Linked DNA regions of Roseisolibacter agri. The main gene of each other region encodes a partner of the protein of the gene in region 2 in a complex. Links are inferred from orthologs where the notes say so. Each region holds a gene or a part of one and is shown on either strand. Other genes may lie near its edges. The genes, in order: rosag_RS15425 and uvrB.

Region 1 (8,735 bases), on a different replicon or contig from region 2:
TGGTTCGAGCGGACGACGCAGATCCTCGACGCGCTGCTCACGATCTCGTTCATCGCGCTCGCGGCGGCGGTGATCCCGGCCGCCTGGAACTTCCGGCAGAGCTACAAGAAGATCAGCGACCTGCTGGACCGCGTGTACGCCGACGTGAACCCGATCGCGCACCACGCCAGCCGTATCGCCGAGAACGTGGACTACGTCTCCACGGCGATCCGCGCCGACGTGCAGCGGGCGAGCGCGCTCGTGACGGACGCCGAGCGGCGGCTGCAGAAGGCGGTCGCGCGCGCGGAGACGCGGGCGCGCGAGCTGGAGGCGCTGATCGAGATCGCGCAGGAGGAGGCAGAGGAGACGTTCGTCACCGCGGCGGCGACGGTGCGAGGCGTGCGTGCGAGCGTGGCGTCGCTCGGCGCTGACCTCGGCGAGGCGATCGTGCCGCCGCGGCCGCCGCGGCGCCCAGCCGTGGCGGATGCGCCGCTGCTGGCGACGGGCGACGCGCTGGACGAGCTGGCGCTGGTGGAAGCGCGGCCGCTCGAGGAGGACCTGCTGGACGCCGGGCTGGACGACGGCCTGGACGATCTCCCGTACGACGAAGACGACTTCGAAGAGGACCTGACCGATGCCGAAGACGATTCCCGCGTCGCCGCGCGGGAGCAGCCGCGCGTCCGCCCGCGCCGTGGACCCCGCACTCGAGGATGAGTCGATGGACGAGGATCGCGAAGGCGTCGACCTGCTGATCGCCGCCCTGCTGGGCGCCGCCGTGGGCGCGGGCGTGGGCCTGCTGGCGTCGCGCGTGCTGGCGCCCGAGGAGCCGGCGATGGTGCGCGGCGCCCGCCGCGTGCACAAGACCGCGTCGCGCGCGTTCCGCGACGTGCCGAGCGTGCATGACGCATCGTCCGCGGTCAGCGGCTTCGTGTCGGCCGCACGGGACCGCGTCGAGGAGGCGATCGAGCGCGAGCTGCGGCAGATGCGGCGCGCGATGCGGCGCCGCCGGCGGGAGCTCGGCATCTGACGGACGCGCGCGCCCACCACCGGCTGCCGGTGCGGGTGCTGGGCTGCGCGGCGCTCGCCCTGCTCGCGGTGGCGCTGCTGCCGACCGACGCGTGGGCGTGGACGCCGGGCACGCACGTCTTCCTCGGCGAGGCGGTGCTGCGGTCGCTGCACCTCGTCCCCGACGCCGTCGCGGAGCTGCTGCGCGCCTTCCCGTACGACTTCCTGTACGGGTCGATCGCGGCCGACACGAGCATGGCGAAGAAGTACGCGCCGGTCGGGCGGCACTGCCACGCGTGGCACGTCGGGCAGGAGATCGCCGACCGCGCGCGCGACGAGCCGCTGCGCGCGTTCGCGCTCGGCTACCAGGCGCACCTGGCCGCGGACGCCGTCGCGCACAACTACTTCGTGCCGCGGCAGCTGGCCATCACGGCCAGCACCGCGGCGCTCGGGCACTCCTACTGGGAGAGCCGCTTCGAGACGCACCTGCCGGTGGGCGCGAGCCGGCGCGCCCGCGAGCTGATCCTGCGCGACCACGCGCGGTCGGACGACCACCTGGACCGCATCCTCAGCCCGACGATCTTCAGCACGCCCACCAACCGCCGCCTGTTCCGGGGGATGGTGCACGTCGCCGACAGCGAGTCGTGGCAGCGGGTGTTCCAGCTGGTGACCGAGAACAGTCGCTGGGACCTGCACGACGACGAGGTGGGACGCCACGTCGTGCGGTCGTTCGACTTCATCATCGACTGGCTGCGGCGCGGCGAGGGTTCGGAGGCGTTCCGCCTCGATCCGTCGGGCGACGAGCCGCTGCGGCAGGCCAAGCGCGTGCGGCGGATGGCGCTGCGCACCGGCGGCGAGTACGCCGCGCGCGCCGAGGCGGAGCGGCAGTTCGGGCTCCCCTCGTCGTCGCTGACCTACGCGGCGTCGCTGCCCAAGCCGCTGTTCACCGCCGCGCTTCGCGAGGCGTAGCGCGGCGCAGGGCGCGCGGGCCGCTCAGGCGCCCGCGCGCTCGACCAGGAGCTGGTTGACGCGCTTCGGGTCGGCGCTTCCCTTCGACGCCTTCATCACGAGGCCGACGAGGAAGCCCTGCAGCTTGCGGTCGCCGGCGGCAAAGCGGGCCGCCTCGTCGGGATGTGCCGCGAGCACGCCGTCCACCCAGGCGATCAGCTGCGCGTCGTCGCTGACCTGCAGCAGCCCCTCGCGCTCGGCCACGACCGCCGGCTCCTCGCCGGTGCGCGCCATGACCGCGAACACGCGCGCGGCCGCCGAGCGGCTGACCGTGCCCCCGCGCACCATCCGCAGGAGCGCGCCGAGATCGAGCGGACGCACCGTGCGCGCGAAGTCGGCCAGCGTGCGGCCGCTGTCGTTGAGCGTCGAGAGCACGTCGCGCGTGACCCAGTTCGCCGCGGTCCTGCCGTCCTCCGCCGCGCGCGCGACCGCCTCGAAGTAGTCGGCGAGCGCGGGATCGGCCGAGAGGACCTCGGCGTCCTTCGTGGTGATGCCGAACTCGCTGCACAGACGAGCGCGACGGGCGGCAGGCAGCTCGGGGAGCGCGGCGCGCTGCTCGTCGATCCACTCCGCCGTCAGCACCAGCGGCGGCAGGTCCGGATCGGGGAAGTAGCGGTAGTCGTGGCTCCCCTCCTTCGAGCGCGCGGGGCGGACCTCGTTTCGCGCCGCGTCCCAGAGCATCGTCTGCTGCTCGACCCGGCCGCCCGCATCGATCAGCGCGCACTGGCGCGCGAACTCCACCTCGAGCGCCCGCTCGACGCTGGAGAAGGAGTTCATGTTCTTGATCTCGGTCTTGGTGCCGAGCTTCGTCTCGCCGTGCCGCCGGACGCTGATGTTCGCATCCACGCGCAGCGAGCCCTCCTCCATGTTCGCCTCGCTCGCGCCGACGTACTGCACGAGCTGCTTGAGCACGCGCAGGTACGCGCCCGCCTCGGCGCTGGAGCGCATGTCCGGCTCGCTGACGATCTCGGCCAGCGGGGTGCCCGCGCGATTGAGGTCGATGGCGCTGACGCCTGGATAGCGGTCGTGGACCGACTTGCCCGCGTCGTCCTCCAGGTGCACGCGCGTCACGCCGACGATGATCGGCGATCCGGCCTCCGTCTCGCCAATCACGACGTGCCCGCCGGTCGCCAGCGGCCGGTCGAACTGCGAGATCTGGTAGCCCTTCGGCATGTCCGGATAGAAGTAGTTCTTCCGGGCGAAGACCGAGACCTGGTGCACCGTGCACCCCAGCGCGAGCGCGGCCCGCGCGCCCAGCTCCACGGCGCGCGCGTTGAGCACGGGCAGCGCGCCCGGAAGGCCGAGGCAGACGGGGCACGTGTTGGCGTTCGGCGCGTCACCGAAGCTCGTGGCGCAGCTGCAGAACGCCTTGGTCGCGGTGTCGAGCTGCACGTGCACCTCGAGGCCGACGACCATCTCGTAGCGCTCGCGCCAGTCGACGCGCGTGCTCTCGGCGGCGGTCACGTGTGCGCCTCCGCGCCGAGCGACGCCTCCAGCGCGTAGGCCGCGCGCAGCATGGCCGCCTCGCCGAAGTGCGGCGCCAGCAGCTGGCCGCCCACCGGCAGGCCGTCCACGCGGCCGATCGGGAGGCTCATCGCGGGGATGCCGGTGAGGTTCGCGGTCGCCGTGAAGATGTCGCTGAGGTACATCTCGTAGGGATCGCTGACGGCGCCCAGCGGGAACGCGGGCGTCGGCGTCGTGGGCGTGAACAGCAGGTCCACCTTCTCGAACGCGTGCGCGAAGTCGCGGGCGATGAGCGCGCGCACCTCCTGCGCCTTCTTGTAGTACGCGTCGTAGTAGCCGGCCGACAGCACGTAGGTGCCGAGCAGGATGCGGCGCGTGACCTCGGGGCCGAAGCCGCCGGAGCGCGTGCGCTCGTAGGTCTCGCGCAGGCCGTCACCTGCCACCCGGCGGCCGAATCGGACCCCATCGAAGCGCGCGAGGTTGCTCGACGCCTCCGCCGGCGCGACGATGTAGTAGACGGCGATCGCGAGATCCGTGTGCGGCAGCGAGACGTCGTGGATCTCGGCGCCCAGTCGCCGCAGGTGCTCGACCACGGCGCGCGTGCGCCCGCCGATGCGCGCGTCCAGCGAGTGCGGGAAGTACTCCTTCGGGAGCCCGATCTTGAGCCCCGCGAGCGGCTGGCCGTCCGTGCCGGCGTTCGCCACGGCGCGGTACGACGGTACCTCGTGCTGCGCGGACGTCGCGTCGCGCGGGTCGTGGCCGGCGATGACCTGCAGCCCCAGCGCCGCGTCGTCCACCGTGCGGCCGAACACGCCCACCTGGTCCAGCGACGACGCGAAGGCGACGAGGCCGTAGCGGCTGACGCGCCCGTAGGTGGGCTTCACACCGACCACGCCGCAGAACGCCGCCGGCTGACGCACCGATCCACCCGTCTCGGAGCCGAGCGCGATGCGCACCGCGCCCGCGGCGACGGCGGCGGCGGAACCACCGGACGAGCCGCCCGGCACGCGCGCCGGATCGATCGGGTTGCGCGTGGGGCCGTACGCCGAGTGCTCCGTGGACGAGCCCATCGCAAACTCGTCCATGTTCGTCTTGCCGACGATCACCGCGCCGGCCGCGCGCAGGCGCGACACGACCGTCGCCTCAAACGGGCTGACGTAGCCATCGAGGATCCGGGAGCCGCAGGTCGTCGGCAGGTCGAGCGTGGCGATGTTGTCCTTCACGACGACGGGCACGCCGGCGAGCGGCATGTCGCCATCGCCCGCGGCGCGCCGCGCGTCGATCGCCTCGGCCTCGCGCACCGCGGCGGCGTCGTCGCTCCAGATGATCGCGTTCAGCCACGCGGGGCCGGCGTTCACCTCGGCGGCGCGGGCCTGGCTCGCGCGCACCGCGTCCACCGCCGTCGTGCGCCCCTCCGTCACCGCGTCGCGCAGCGCCGCGGCCGGCAGCGCGCCCGCCTCGCTGTGGCTCACGCGTCGCCCTCGTCGCCGGCCGTCGCGTCGAGCATGGCGTCGGGCGACGCCACGTGGGTCGCGAGCCGCGGCACGAGGAAGAAGCCGTCGCGCGTCTCCGGCGCGAACGCCTCGCGCGGCCGTGCGAGCGCGTCGGGCGCGCCGCCGTCGGCGCGCAGCGGCATGCCGCCCGCGCCGACACCCTCGACCGCCTGCACCACCGACGTGTTCACCTTCGAGAGCACGTCCATGTGGGCCAGGATGCCGTTCAGCTCCGCCACCAGCGCGGGCACGCGCTCGGGCTCGAGGCCGAGGCGCGCGAGCGCCGCGATGTGCCGCACGTCGTGCTCGGATACGGACATGCTACTCGATCTCGGGTTCGAGTTTGGCCTTCCCGACGACGAGCGTCTTGCGGCCGATCTCCTCGTCGTCGAAGTCGATGCGCACCTTCGCGTCGGGACCCGAGCCCGCCAGCTCGGCGATCGTGCCGGTGCCGAACTTCTCGTGGCGCACGCGCATCCCCTTCCCCAGCGCGACGCCCTCGCCGACCTCCTGCTCCGGCACGCCGCCCGGCCGCCGCTTCATGCTCGCGGGCATGCTGGTCGGCAGGTTCACGGGCGTGCCCGGGCGGCGGTTCGACGGCTTGTTGTCGATCCACGAGAAGTCGTCGCCGCCCTCGAAGCCCGTCTGCCCACCGCGCGCCGCGCGATCGTTGCCCGTCGAGCGCTCGCTGCGCGAGCCCCACGACGAGCTGCCCCACGAGCGGTCGCCACGCTCGCCGCGCCCACTGCCGCCGCCACCGCCGAGGCCCGACATGAACGCGCGGCCCGAGCTGCGCGCCTTGAGCGTCAGCTTCTTGTCGAACAGGCCAGGCGCCAACCCGTCGAGGAAACCCGACGGGCGCGACTGCATCTTCTCACCGTTGCGCAGGCGCTGCTCGGCGTGCGTGATGTAGAGCTTCTCCTCGGCGCGCGTGATGCCGACGTAGAAGAGGCGGCGCTCCTCCTCCAGCTGCTTCGGGTCGTCGTAGGCGCGCGCGAGCGGGAAGAGGCCGTCCTCCAGCCCCGTGATGAACACGACCGGGAACTCGAGGCCCTTCGCGTTGTGCATCGTCATCAGCGTGACGGCATCCGCGTTGGGATCGAGCGCGTCGACGCCGGCGACGAGCGTCGCCTTCTGCAGGAAGTGGTCGAGCGGCGTCAGCCCGACCTCGCCGCCGTCCTCGATCACCGTCTCGGCCGCGCCGTCGATGAGCGAGCGCACGTTCTCGCCGCGCTCCTGCCAGTCCGGTCCTTCGGCCTTGAGGTGGTCGCCGTACTTGATGGCGTCCACCAGCTCGCGCAGCAGCTCGTCCACCCCGACGTTCGGCGCCGCCGCGCGGAGCTTGTCGATGACGTTCACGAACTCCGCGAGCGCCGTGCGCGCCGCCGGGCGCAGCGACTCCCGCACCTCGGCGCTGCGCGCCGCCTCGAGCAGCGGGATGCCCATCGCGCCGGCGCGGGCCGCGATCTGGTCGACCGACGTGTCGCCGATGCCGCGCTTGGGCACGTTGACCACGCGTCGGAACGCCTCGCCGTCCGCCGGGTTGGCGATCAGCTTGAGGTACGCCATGAGGTCGCGGATCTCGCGCCGGTCGTAGAAGCGCACCGAGCCCACGAGCCGGTACGGATACGCTCGGCGGCGCAGCGCCTCTTCGAGCGAGCGGCTCTGCGCGTTGGTGCGGTAGAGGATCGCGAAGTGGCGCAGCACGCGGTTCTCGCCCGCGCGGCGGGCCGCGATCTCGTCGACGACGAAGTCCGCCTCGTCGCGGTCGTCGAGCGCGCCCACCAGCGATACGCGCTCACCCGCCGGCCGGGTCGCGCGCAACGTCTTCCCGCGACGCCCCGCGTTCTCGGCGATGACGACGTTCGCGAGCTCCAGCACGTTCGGCGTCGAGCGGTAGTTCTCCTCCAGCCGCACGACGGCCGCGCCCGGCCACGTCTTCTCGAAGTCGAGGATGTTGCGGATGTCGGCGCCGCGCCAGCCGTAGATCGACTGGTCGTCGTCACCCACCACCATGACGTTCCCCGTCTGCCCGCCCAGGAGCCGCACGAACTCGAACTGCACGTGGTTCGTGTCCTGGTACTCGTCCACCAGCAGGAAGCGGAAGCGGTGCTGGTAGCCCGCGAGCACGTGCGGGTGGGCGCGGAGGATCTCGACCGGGAGCGTGAGCAGGTCGTCGAACGTCACCGCGTTCGCCTGCCGCAGCGCGGGCTCGAGGTCGGGGTAGACCTTGGCGACCGTCTTCGTGAACGGGTCCATCGCCAGCTCGCCGTACTCCCTGGGCGAGACGAGCGCGTTCTTGGCGTCCGAGATGGCCGACAGGATCGACTTCGGCGCGACCTCCTTCGGCTGGATGCCGTGCTTCTCCATCACGCGCTTCACGGTGTTGAGCGCGTCGTCCTCGTCGTAGATGGTGAAGTTCGGCGTCCGTCCCATCAGGTGCGCGTGCGCCCGCAGGAGCCGCGCGCCGATGGCGTGGAAGGTCCCGGCCCACATCCCCTTCGGCTCGTAGCCGAGGAGGCGCGTGATGCGCTCGCGCATCTCGCCGGCGGCCTTGTTGGTGAAGGTCACCGCGAGGATCTGCATCGGGTCGACGCGGTGGTGCTCGACCAGGCGCGCGATGCGCGTGGTGAGGACGCGCGTCTTGCCGGAGCCCGCCCCGGCGAGCACGAGCGCAGGCCCTTCGAAGTGGAGGACGGCCTCGCGCTGGGCGGGATTGAGCCCGGCGAGCGGATCGCGGGCGGCCGCGCCCATCGGCGCGGCGGACGTGCTGGGGTGCGACGGCTGCATCACGACAAGATAACGTCGAAGGTCGCGCCACGGTCGCTCGGCACGAGCGCGATGCGGCCGCCGTGGTTCTCCTCGACGATGCGGCGCGCCAGCGAGAGGCCGATGCCCCAGCCGCGTTCCTTGGTGCTGAAGCCCGCGTCGAAGATGCGGCGCCGCAGCTTGGGCGGGATGCCCGGCCCGTCGTCGGCGACGCGGAGGCGCACGGTGCCGTCGTCCCTCCGCTCGACCATCACGTCGATCTTGCCGCCGCGGCCGGCCAGCGCGTCGACCGCGTTCTTCGTGAGCGCCTCCAGCACCCACTCCAGCAGCACGGCGTCGCCCTTCACGACCACCGGGTCGCGCGGCCGGTGCGCGCGCACGGTGACGGCGGCGCTCCGCGTGGGGACGCGGCGCTTGAAGTAGGCGACGATCCGGTCCACCAGCACGGCGACGTCCACGTCGTCGCGCTTCGGCTCGCGGCCGATGCGCTCGAAGCGGTGGGCGACGCGCTCCAGCCGCTCCAGATCGGCCTTCATGCTGTCGACGGCCGACTTCATCATCGGCTTCGCGTGCCGTCCCTGCTCGGTGACCTCGTCGTCCAGCAGGTCGATCCACCCGCTGAGGCTCGACAGCGGCGTCCCGAGCTGGTGCGCGCTCTCGCGCGCCATGCCCGCCCACACGTGCTCGCGCTCCGCGCGCCCGCGCACGACGAGCGCGTACACGCCGGCCAGCAGCAGCGCGCCCAGCAGCCCCGCCTGCAGCAGCGGGATGACGCGCAGCCCCTCGACGAGATCGCTGTAGCCGAAGTAGACGACCGTGCCCGTCTCGGGGTCCTGCACGGGCGTGTTCTGCTTCGCGAGCTGCGTGATGTAGGCGGGTATCCGCGGGTCGGTGAAGTCGCTCCCCCACGGCAGGTTCATCCCGCCCATCGCCTTGCCGTCGGCGCTGAGCTGCACCATCGGCACGCCGGACTGCTGCAGCTGGAAGATCACGTCCTGCAGCGCCGCCGCGGCCACC
Region 2 (8,521 bases):
GCGGCCATACCGCGACCGCGCGATGCGCGGGCGGGCCCACGCGCGACGCGAGCCTGCTCGGTCAGCTGGAACTGCGCCACCACCGAGTGCAGCGTCGCGGCCTGCCCCGCCAGCTCCTCCGCGCCGCTCGCCGACTCCTCAGCGCTCGCCGCGACCTGCTGCGTCACCCCGTTCATCTGGTCCACGGCGTGGTTCAGCTGCTCGACGCCGTCGGCCTGCTGCTCGCTCGCGGCGGAGATCTCGCCGACCATCGCCGAGACGCCGTCGATCTGCGTGTGGATCGCCTGCAGGCTCTCCAGCACGTCCGCGTTCAGCGCCACGCCGCGCTCCGCGCTCTGCACGCCCTGCGCGATGAGCGTCGCGGTGCTCTTCGCCGCCTCGGCGCTGCGCAGGGCCAGCGCACGGACCTCCTCCGCGACGACCGCGAAGCCGCGGCCCACGTCGCCGGCGCGCGCGGCTTCGACCGCGGCGTTGAGCGCGAGCAGGTTGGTCTGGAACGCGATCTCCTCGATCGTGCGGATGATCTTCGCGGTCTCGCCGCTGGCGTGCTTGATCTCGTCCATCGCGCCGGTGAGCCGCTCCATGCGCGCGACGCCCGTCTGCGCGCTCTCGCGCGCCTGCGCCGCCATCGCGCGCGCCTGCACCGCGTTGTCGGCGCTCGTGCGCGCCATCGCCGCCACCTCCTGCAGGCTCGCCGCGACCTCCTCCAGGCTGGCCGCCTGCTCCGACGCGCCGGACGCGAGCGCCTGGCTGCCCGACGCGATCTGCCCGCCCGCCGCCGCCACCTGCTCGGCGGACGTGCGCACTTCGGAGAGCGCCGCGTCGAGGTTCTCCGTGGCCGTGTTGAGCGCGCGCTGGATGCTCGCGAAGTCGCCGTCGTAGCGTCCCGTCATGCGCGCCGCGACGTCGCGCCGCGCGACGCGCTCCAGCACCGCGCTCGCCTCGCCGATGGGCGTCACGACGGCCGCCAGCAGCGCGTTGACGCCACCGACCAGCTCCCGATACGCGCCCTCGAAGCGCGCCTCGTCGCCACGGCGCGCGAGGTCGCCGCGCTGCGCGGCCTCGATCAGCGCGCGCGTCTCGTCGGCCACGCCGCGCACCGCCGCCGCCGCGGCCGCGAACGCCGTCGTCGTCTCGGCCGTCTGCGCGACGATGCCGTTGATCGCCCGCGTCAGCACGCCCACCTCGTCCTCCGAGTCGACCGACAGCGCCGCGATGTCTACGACCGCAGGCTGCGAGAGGTCGCCGCGCGCCATCGCCGCGCCCGTCGCGCCGAGGCCCGCGATCGCCTCGGTGCGCACGCGCTCGGCCGTCGCCGCCAGCGCCACGAGCGGGCGCGTCACCTTGCGCACGAGGTACGTCACGACGCCGGCGAGCAGCAGCAGCGTGGCGCCGCCGAGCAGGATGATGAGGTCGCGCAGCGCGGTCGCCTCGCGCAGGATGGCAGCGCGCGGGACCGTGAGCACGAGCGACCACGGCGCGGCGTCCGGCGCCACGCTGATGGGCACCGCCACCTGCACGATCGGCTCGCCCGAGGGATCGGTCGCGGTGCCCACGTGCAGGCGGCCGTCGCGCGCCGCCGCGAGCGTCGCGCTGTCGGAGAACGCCGACGTCACGTCCTTGCCGAGCAGCGCGGTGTCGCGGTGCGCGAGCAGCTTGCCGCCCCCCGAGACGAGCGCGGCGCGCCCCTGTTCGAACGGATGGATCGCGGCCACCGTGCGCTGCACCTCGGCGAGCGCGATGTCGACGCCGGCGACGCCCGCGATGCGCCCGTCCACCTTGACGGGAACCGCGAGGCTCGTGATCAGCGTCGGCGTCCCGGCGACCGCGTACACGTACGGCTCGACGACCGCCTCCTTCCCGGTGTTCTTCGGCACCTGGTAGTAGTCGCCCGCGCCCGCCTTGTCGTAGTCGACGAGCGCCTCGCGCACGATGCCGCCCGACCCGCGGTTGAAGTACGGGACGTAACGCCCCGTCGCGTCGCTCGTCGGCGTGCCCGCGAACGACGAGTCGCGCCCGTCGAACGCGTTCGGCTCCCAGCCCGTCCACAGGCCGAGGATCGACGGGTTGCTCGCGAGCATGCGATGGATCGTCGAGTCGGCGGTCGCACGGCTCGCCGCGCCAGCGGCCCGCGACGCCTCGAGCGACTGCCCGAGGATGCGCGCGGTCGTCATCGCCGTGCCGAGCTCCTTGCCGAGCTTCTCCGCGTACTGCTCCGCGATCGCCTGCACGTTGGCCGTCGCCTGCCGCTCGCTCTGCGCGGCGGTGCGCGTGGCGACGGTGGCGACGAGCGTCACCAGGGCGGCTGCGGTCACGCCGCAGATCGGGACGAGGAGTCGCGCGGAGAGGCTCCGGCGGGACGTGGCCGCGGCGCGCGCGCCGCGGCTCGAGATCCAGGACATGATCGGTGGAGAAGCGTGGTACCGGTGCGTGGCGCTGCTGCGCGCCGCGCGATGTGGCGCGCGCACCGCTGTGTGGCACGCGCGCCGCCGTCAGACTCGATTCTCGTCCCGCGCCTGATGCGTCTTGAGGTCCGCACCGCATCCCGACGATGACATTCGCATGACGCCTTCGTGAGCCTGCTGTCATCACGCGCGCGACGCGAATCGTGACGAAAACGCGAGGCGAGGAGTGGTCAAGCGCGCGTGTGCGGCGTCCGAGCCTCTGCAGATGGCGGCGTGCGAGATGCGCCCTTCCGCTTCCGTTCCCATCGCCCTCCCGATCCGTGCGTCCTCGTCCGACCGTGTTCCTGCGCGCGCCGTTCGCCCTCGGCATCCTCGCGGGCGTGTTGCCCGCCGTGTCCCACGCGCAGTCGGTGCTGAACGCCGACGTCGCCGTCGCCAGCGCCTACGTCTGGCGCGGCGTGACGTTCACCAATCGTCCCGTCATCCAGCCCGACGCGTACGTCACGTTGACCGCCGGCCGCGGGACGGTCGTCGCGGGCGCCGCGCTCAACGTGGAGCCGCGTGCGTACGATGGCGCGCGCGACATCAGCGTGCTGGGCGCGGAGTCGGGCACGCTCGTGACGGCGACGTCGCTGTGGACCGAGTACGCGCGCCCCGTCGGCATCGCCTCGGCGACGCTCGGCGTCGCGGGCTACGTCTATCCGCACGCCAACGGGATCGCGGCCGCGTACAACACGGCGGAGCTCTATGCGAAGCTCGCCTTCGGCGGCGCGCTCGCGCCGTCGCTCGCCGCGTATCACGACGTCGGCCAGGTGCGCGGCACCTACGTCGAGGGCGCGCTCCGCCACGTCGTGCCCGCCGGCGAGCGTCTCTCGATCGCGCTCGGCAGCGTCGTCGGCGTGAACCTCGGCCAGGGCCCGGACGCGGCCGGCACGCAGACGGCGTACTTCGCGGCGCGCGGCCTGACGCACGTCGACCTGTCGGCGGCGGCGACGTGGACGACGGGCGCGACGACGATCACGCCGTCGGTGCACGCGATGCTCGTGCGCGACGCGGCGACGCGGCTCACCGCGCCCGGCGAGCAGCACCGGAGCAAGCTGACGGCGGGCATCGCGCTCGGGTGGGCGCGTACGCTACACCGGTAGGCGCCTGAGGCACGGCCTGCGGCACTACCGGCACGATGCGAAGCGGGGCACACCGGAATCCGGTGTGCCCCGCTTCGCATGCGGACGACGTGTGGACTCAGAACGGCAGGTCGTCGTCCTCGTCCTCGAGCGCGCCCGGGAAGTCCTCGAAGTCGTCGTTCCCCGCTGCGCCTCCGGCGCCGGCGCCCGCGGCGGCCGGACGCGCGTTGCCCGTGGCGGCACGCTGCGGCGCGGGCGCGGCCTGGCGGCGCGGCGCCGAGTAGCTCTCGCCGCCGTCCATGTCCCCCCCTTCACGGCGCCCGCCGAGGAGGATCAGCTCACGCACGTTGATCTCGGTGGAGTAGCGCGTCTGGCCGTCCTTGTCCTGCCACTGGCGGTACTCGATGCGCCCCTCGACGTAGATCTTGTCGCCCTTCTTCACGTAGCGCTCGACGATGTCGGCCAGCTGCGAGCCCTTCGTGTTCCAGACGACGCAGCGGTGCCACTCCGTCTTCTCCTGCTTCGTGCCGCTCTGGTCGTTCCAGGTGCGGCTGGTGGCAAGGGAGAACTGGGCCACGCGGTTCCCGCCGGGCGTGGCACGCACCTCAGGATCGCTGCCGAGGTTTCCGATCAACGTCACCTTGTTCAAGCTTCTGCTCACGATATCCTCCCGGTTGAGTAAGGTCCGACCTCGTACAGCACCTCGTACAGCGCACGGTACCGGCGTCTCGTCGCCAGGCCCGCATCCAATCTACGCACGCCGGGTCCGTTCGACGCCCCCGGCCGTGTCCTGCCCGCGCGGCGCCGCCAGCTCGCAGCGCAGCACCAGCGCGTCCTCCACGGGCTCGCGGTAGTATCGCTTCCGCCGCCCGAGCTCGATGAAGCCGCGCGACGCGTAGAGCCGCCGCGCGACCGCGTTCGACTCGCGCACCTCCAGGAACATGTGCCCGACGCCGCGCCGGCGTCCCTCGGCCAGCGCGGCGTCCAGGAGGCGCGCGCCGACGCCCGTGCCGCGCGCCGACGGCGCGACCGCGATGTTCGCCACCTCGCCCTCGTCCAGCACGTACCATGCGACCAGGTAGCCCACGGGCGCGCTCGCGCCGGGCGCGCTGCCCGCATCCGCGACGAGGAAGAAGACGTCCCCGTTCCGCGCCAGCGTCGCGAACGAGTCGCGCGACCACGGATCGCTGAACGCGAGCCGCTCGATCGCGGCGATCGCGTCCACGTCGGCCAGGGTCGCGCGCCGCAGGCGGACCGTCGGCGCCGACGCGTCGCGCGCGGCGAGGTCGCGCATCGCGCTCACGGCAGCAGCGCGCCCACGGCGTCCGCCGGCAGCGCGCGCCCGTGCTGCGCCTCCCACTTCACCTGCGCCTCCGCCTTGCGGCCGTAGTCCGGCTCCCAGAGGGCGAGATCCACCGGCGCGAGGGCGAGCGCCGCCGCGTCGCCCACGCGGCGCTCGTCGAGCGCGAGCGCGAAGCCCGCGACGCCGCGCGCCGTGGCGGTCGCCGCGTTCGCGTCGAGCACCCCACGCGCATGATGCGTCGCGACGAGTCCGTCGACCGCGTCGCCCCCGTGCACACCGAGGAAGTCGTAGCCGACGACGCGCGGCGCGTGCCCCGACGCCTCCAGCGTCACGAGCGCCGCGTACCGCTCGCCGCGCATCGCGTCGAGCGTCACGAGCCAGCGGCCGTCGTGGGGCGCGGTCGACGCGGCCGCGAGCGCGAGCGACGGCGCGGCCACCAGCGCGCAGTCCCACACCGTCGCCAGCCCCTTGGCGATGGCGCCCGCGATGCGCAGGCTGGTGAAGCTCCCCGGGCCGCCGCCGCACACGATCGCGGCCAACGCGCCGGCCGGCACGCCCGCGTCGTCCAGCGCGGCCGCGACCGCGGGCATCAGCCGCTCCTCGTCGGCGCCACGCATGGCCGCCGTCCGCTCGGCCACCACCACGCCGGCGCGCAGCACCGCGACGCTCGCGGCGGCGGTGCTCGCGTCGAGCGCGAGGATCGCGTCGTCCGGGCGATTCGACCGGGACATGCGCGTCACCCGGCGAGCAGCAGGCGCCGCGACGCGTCGCCCGGCAGGTGCTCGAGGTCGAGCGGGACGTGTCCGGGCAGGCGGTCGCCCGCGCGCTCCGGCCACTCCACCAGCACCAGCGCGTGCGCGCCCATCACGTCGTCCCACCCGATGTTCTCGAGGTCGCGCACGTCTTCCAGACGATAGAGATCGAGGTGGTAGACGGGCCCGCGCGGCGACGCGTACTCGTGCACCAGCGCGTACGTCGGGCTCGTGACCTCACCCGTCACGCCGTAGCCGCGGCAGATCGCCTGCACGAGCGTGGTCTTCCCCGCCCCGAGGTCGCCCGCGAGCGTGACGACCATCGGCGCGTGGGCCGCGCGCCCGAAGCGCACGCCCCACGCGTCCAGCTCGTCGCGCGTCAGCGCGAGCCGGCTGCGCCCCGCCAGCGGCGGCACGCGCGGGCCGTGATGCCCGCTCGGCGACGTGAACCCGGCGTCCACGTCAGCGCTCCGCGCGCAGCGAGGCCAGCCCGCCGCCGCGGCTGCCGCCGGCCGCCGCCGACGCGCCGCCCATGCGCGCCTTCACCTCGAACAGCTGGTCGCGCAGGCGCGCCGCCTGCTCGAAGTCGAGCGCCTTCGCGGCCTCCTTCATCTCCGCCTCCAGCTCCGCGATGAGGGTGGCCGGATCCTTCGTGTCGTAGCCCGGCGCGCGCTCCGCCACCTTCGCGGCCGCCTTCTTCTTGCCGCCGCGGCCGCGGCCCTTCTCGTCCTGCTCCTCCTCGCGCTCCTCGCGGGCGTCGGCCACGCGCGTCACGAAGCGCACGTGCTCGATGCTCTTCGCCACGGTGAAGGGCGTGATGCCGTGCTCCTCGTTGTGCCGCATCTGCGTCTCGCGGCGCCGCGCCGTCTCGTCGAGGCAGCGCTGCATCGAGCCGGTGACGCGGTCCGCGTAGAAGATCGCGCGGCCGTTCACGTTGCGGGCGGCGCGGCCCACGGTCTGGATCAGCGAGCGGTCGCTGCGCAGGAAGCCCTCCTGGTCCGCGTCGAGGATGGCCACCAGCGACACCTCGGGCATGTCGAGCCCCTCGCGCAGCAGGTTGATGCCCACCAGCACGTCGAACTCGCCCAGCCGCAGCCCGCGCACGATCTCGACGCGCTCAATCGCGTCGATGTCGGAGTGCATGTACTTCACGCGCACGCCGACCTGCTGCAGGTAGTCGGTGAGGTCCTCGGACATGCGCTTGGTGAGCGTCGTGACCAGCACGCGCTCGCCGCGCCGCTCGCGGATGCGGATCTCGTTCAGCAGGTCGTCGACCTGGCCCTTCACCGGGCGGATCTCGATCTCGGGGTCGATGAGCCCCGTCGGGCGGATCACCTGCTCGACGACGACGCCCTCGGACAGCTCGAGCTCCAGCTCACCCGGCGTCGCCGACACGGCGACCATGCGCGGCGTCAGCGCCAGGAACTCGTCGAAGATCAGCGGGCGGTTGTCGAGCGCGCTCGGCAGCCGGAAGCCGTAGTCGACGAGCGTCAGCTTGCGCGCGCGGTCGCCGTTGTACATGCCGCGGATCTGCGGCAGCGTGACGTGGCTCTCGTCCACCACCACGAGGAAGTCCTCGGGGAAGTAGTCGAAGAGGCACGCCGGGCGCTCGCCGCCCTCGCGGCCCGAGAGGTGGCGCGAGTAGTTCTCGATGCCCGCACACGTCCCGATCTCGAGCATCATCTCGATGTCGAAGTTCGTGCGCTGCTCCAGCCGCTGCGCCTCCAGCAGCTTCCCCTCGTTGCGCATCACCGCGAGGCGCTCCTCGAGCTCCGCGCGGATCGCCTTCACCGCGCGCTCCAGGCTGGGGCGGTTGGTGATGAAGTGCTTGGCGGGGTAGATGGCCGACTTCTCGAGCGTCGCGATCGTCTCGCCGGTGAGCGCGTTGATCTTGGAGATGCGCTCGATCTCGTCGCCCCACAGCTCCACGCGCACGCCCTGCTCCTCGTAGGCCGGCAGGATCTCGACGGTGTCGCCGCGCACGCGGAAGGTGCCGCGCTCGAACGCGACGTCGTTGCGGCTGTACTGGATGGCCACCAGCTGCCGCAGGATCTCGTCGCGCGCGACCTTCTGGCCGCGCTGCAGCTCGACCATGCGCGCCTTGTACTCGACCGGATCGCCGAGGCCGTAGATCGCGCTCACCGTGGAGACGATGATGACGTCCTCGCGCTCCATCAGCGACGACGTGGCGCGCAGCCGCAGCCGGTCGATGTCCTCGTTGATCGACGCGTCCTTCTCGATGTACGTGTCGCTCGACGGGACGTACGCCTCGGGCTGGTAGTAGTCGTAGTACGAGATGAAGTACTCGACCGCGTTCGTCGGGAAGAAGCTCTTGAGCTCCCCGTACAGCTGCGCCGCCAGCGTCTTGTTGTGCGACAGCACGAGCGTCGGGCGCCCGTGGTTCGCGATGACGTGGGCCATCGTCATCGTCTTGCCCGAGCCCGTGACGCCCAGGAGCGTCTGGAAGCGGTCGCCGCGGGCGAGGCCGGCGGTCAGCTCCTTGATGGCGCGGGGCTGGTCCCCCGCGGGGGCGAACGGGGCCTGCACGTGGAACTCGGCGCGGTCGGTCATGCGAGCAATCTAACCTCCCCTGCCGGTTTCCGTTCGGTGGACCTGCGCGGGCCCCGCCCGCGGGCGCTGGCGCTACTGGAGACGCGGGTACTCGGGCCGGGCGCCGCCGCCTCCCGCCGACGGTGCGGCGGGCTGGCGGGCGGGCGGCGCGGTCGGCTGGCCGGCCGCCGGCTGCGCCCCGGCCGGTGGCAGGGGAGGCATGTGCCGCGCCGCGCGGCGCACGAACACCGCCCCGGCGACGGCGGCCAGCAGGGCGACGCCGAGCGCGACGAGGGCCCGCGCGGGCGGCGCGGCGGCGGGACGGGACTCCGAGCGCACGTCACTCATCGGAGACGTCCAGCCGCTCGCGGCGGGCCACCTCGCCGA

What was found.
Region 1: the proteins of uvrB (region 2) and rosag_RS15425 are in contact, whole or in part, in a crystal structure (PDB 7EGT), measured with the Thermus thermophilus proteins. The link is inferred for Roseisolibacter agri from one-to-one orthologs. Residues at the interface, in WP_096411307.1 of Thermus thermophilus: Glu23, Leu25, Arg26, Asp27, Gly28, Glu29, Arg30, Phe31, Arg55, Glu326, Asp327, Phe328, Glu379, Ser382, Gln383, His398, Gly400, Arg401; in WP_096412145.1 of Thermus thermophilus: His654, Arg656, Phe657, Gln666, Asp668, Glu669, Lys680, Arg681, Leu682, Ser683, Lys685, Tyr686, Ala687.

What each region holds. Positions count from the first base shown.
Region 1 is NZ_BRXS01000004.1:733,825-742,559, reverse strand. Bases 5,006-8,139 are described here. They hold rosag_RS15425 (ATP-dependent helicase), read right to left. Parts: upstream 7,740-8,139; coding sequence 5,271-7,739; downstream 5,006-5,270. Other genes in these bases: rosag_RS15420 (sensor histidine kinase), read right to left, coding at 7,739-8,139; gatC (Asp-tRNA(Asn)/Glu-tRNA(Gln) amidotransferase subunit GatC), read right to left, coding at 5,006-5,269. Outside these bases: rosag_RS15455 (hypothetical protein), read left to right, coding at 1-693; rosag_RS15450 (hypothetical protein), read left to right, coding at 698-1,006; rosag_RS15445 (zinc dependent phospholipase C family protein), read left to right, coding at 1,036-1,953; Asp-tRNA(Asn)/Glu-tRNA(Gln) amidotransferase subunit GatB, read right to left, coding at 1,978-3,456; Asp-tRNA(Asn)/Glu-tRNA(Gln) amidotransferase subunit GatA, read right to left, coding at 3,453-4,928; more of gatC, read right to left, coding at 4,925-5,005; more of rosag_RS15420, read right to left, coding at 8,140-8,735. UniProt on the Escherichia coli protein: A helicase with DNA-dependent ATPase activity. Unwinds DNA duplexes with 3'-5' polarity. Translocates on single-stranded DNA with 3'-5' polarity. Initiates unwinding more efficiently from a nicked substrate than double-stranded DNA.
Region 2 is NZ_BRXS01000006.1:408,257-416,777, forward strand. What follows is about bases 5,602-8,521. They hold uvrB (excinuclease ABC subunit UvrB), read right to left. Parts: upstream 8,156-8,521; coding sequence 6,047-8,155; downstream 5,602-6,046. Other genes in these bases: tsaE (tRNA (adenosine(37)-N6)-threonylcarbamoyltransferase complex ATPase subunit type 1 TsaE), read right to left, coding at 5,602-6,045; rosag_RS20235 (hypothetical protein), read right to left, coding at 8,228-8,482; rosag_RS20240 (RelA/SpoT family protein), read right to left, coding at 8,475-8,521. Outside these bases: rosag_RS20200 (methyl-accepting chemotaxis protein), read right to left, coding at 1-2,315; rosag_RS20205 (TorF family putative porin), read left to right, coding at 2,726-3,550; rosag_RS20210 (single-stranded DNA-binding protein), read right to left, coding at 3,648-4,190; rimI (ribosomal protein S18-alanine N-acetyltransferase), read right to left, coding at 4,281-4,823; tRNA (adenosine(37)-N6)-threonylcarbamoyltransferase complex dimerization subunit type 1 TsaB, read right to left, coding at 4,829-5,563; more of tsaE, read right to left, coding at 5,569-5,601. UniProt on the Escherichia coli protein: The UvrABC repair system catalyzes the recognition and processing of DNA lesions. A damage recognition complex composed of 2 UvrA and 2 UvrB subunits scans DNA for abnormalities.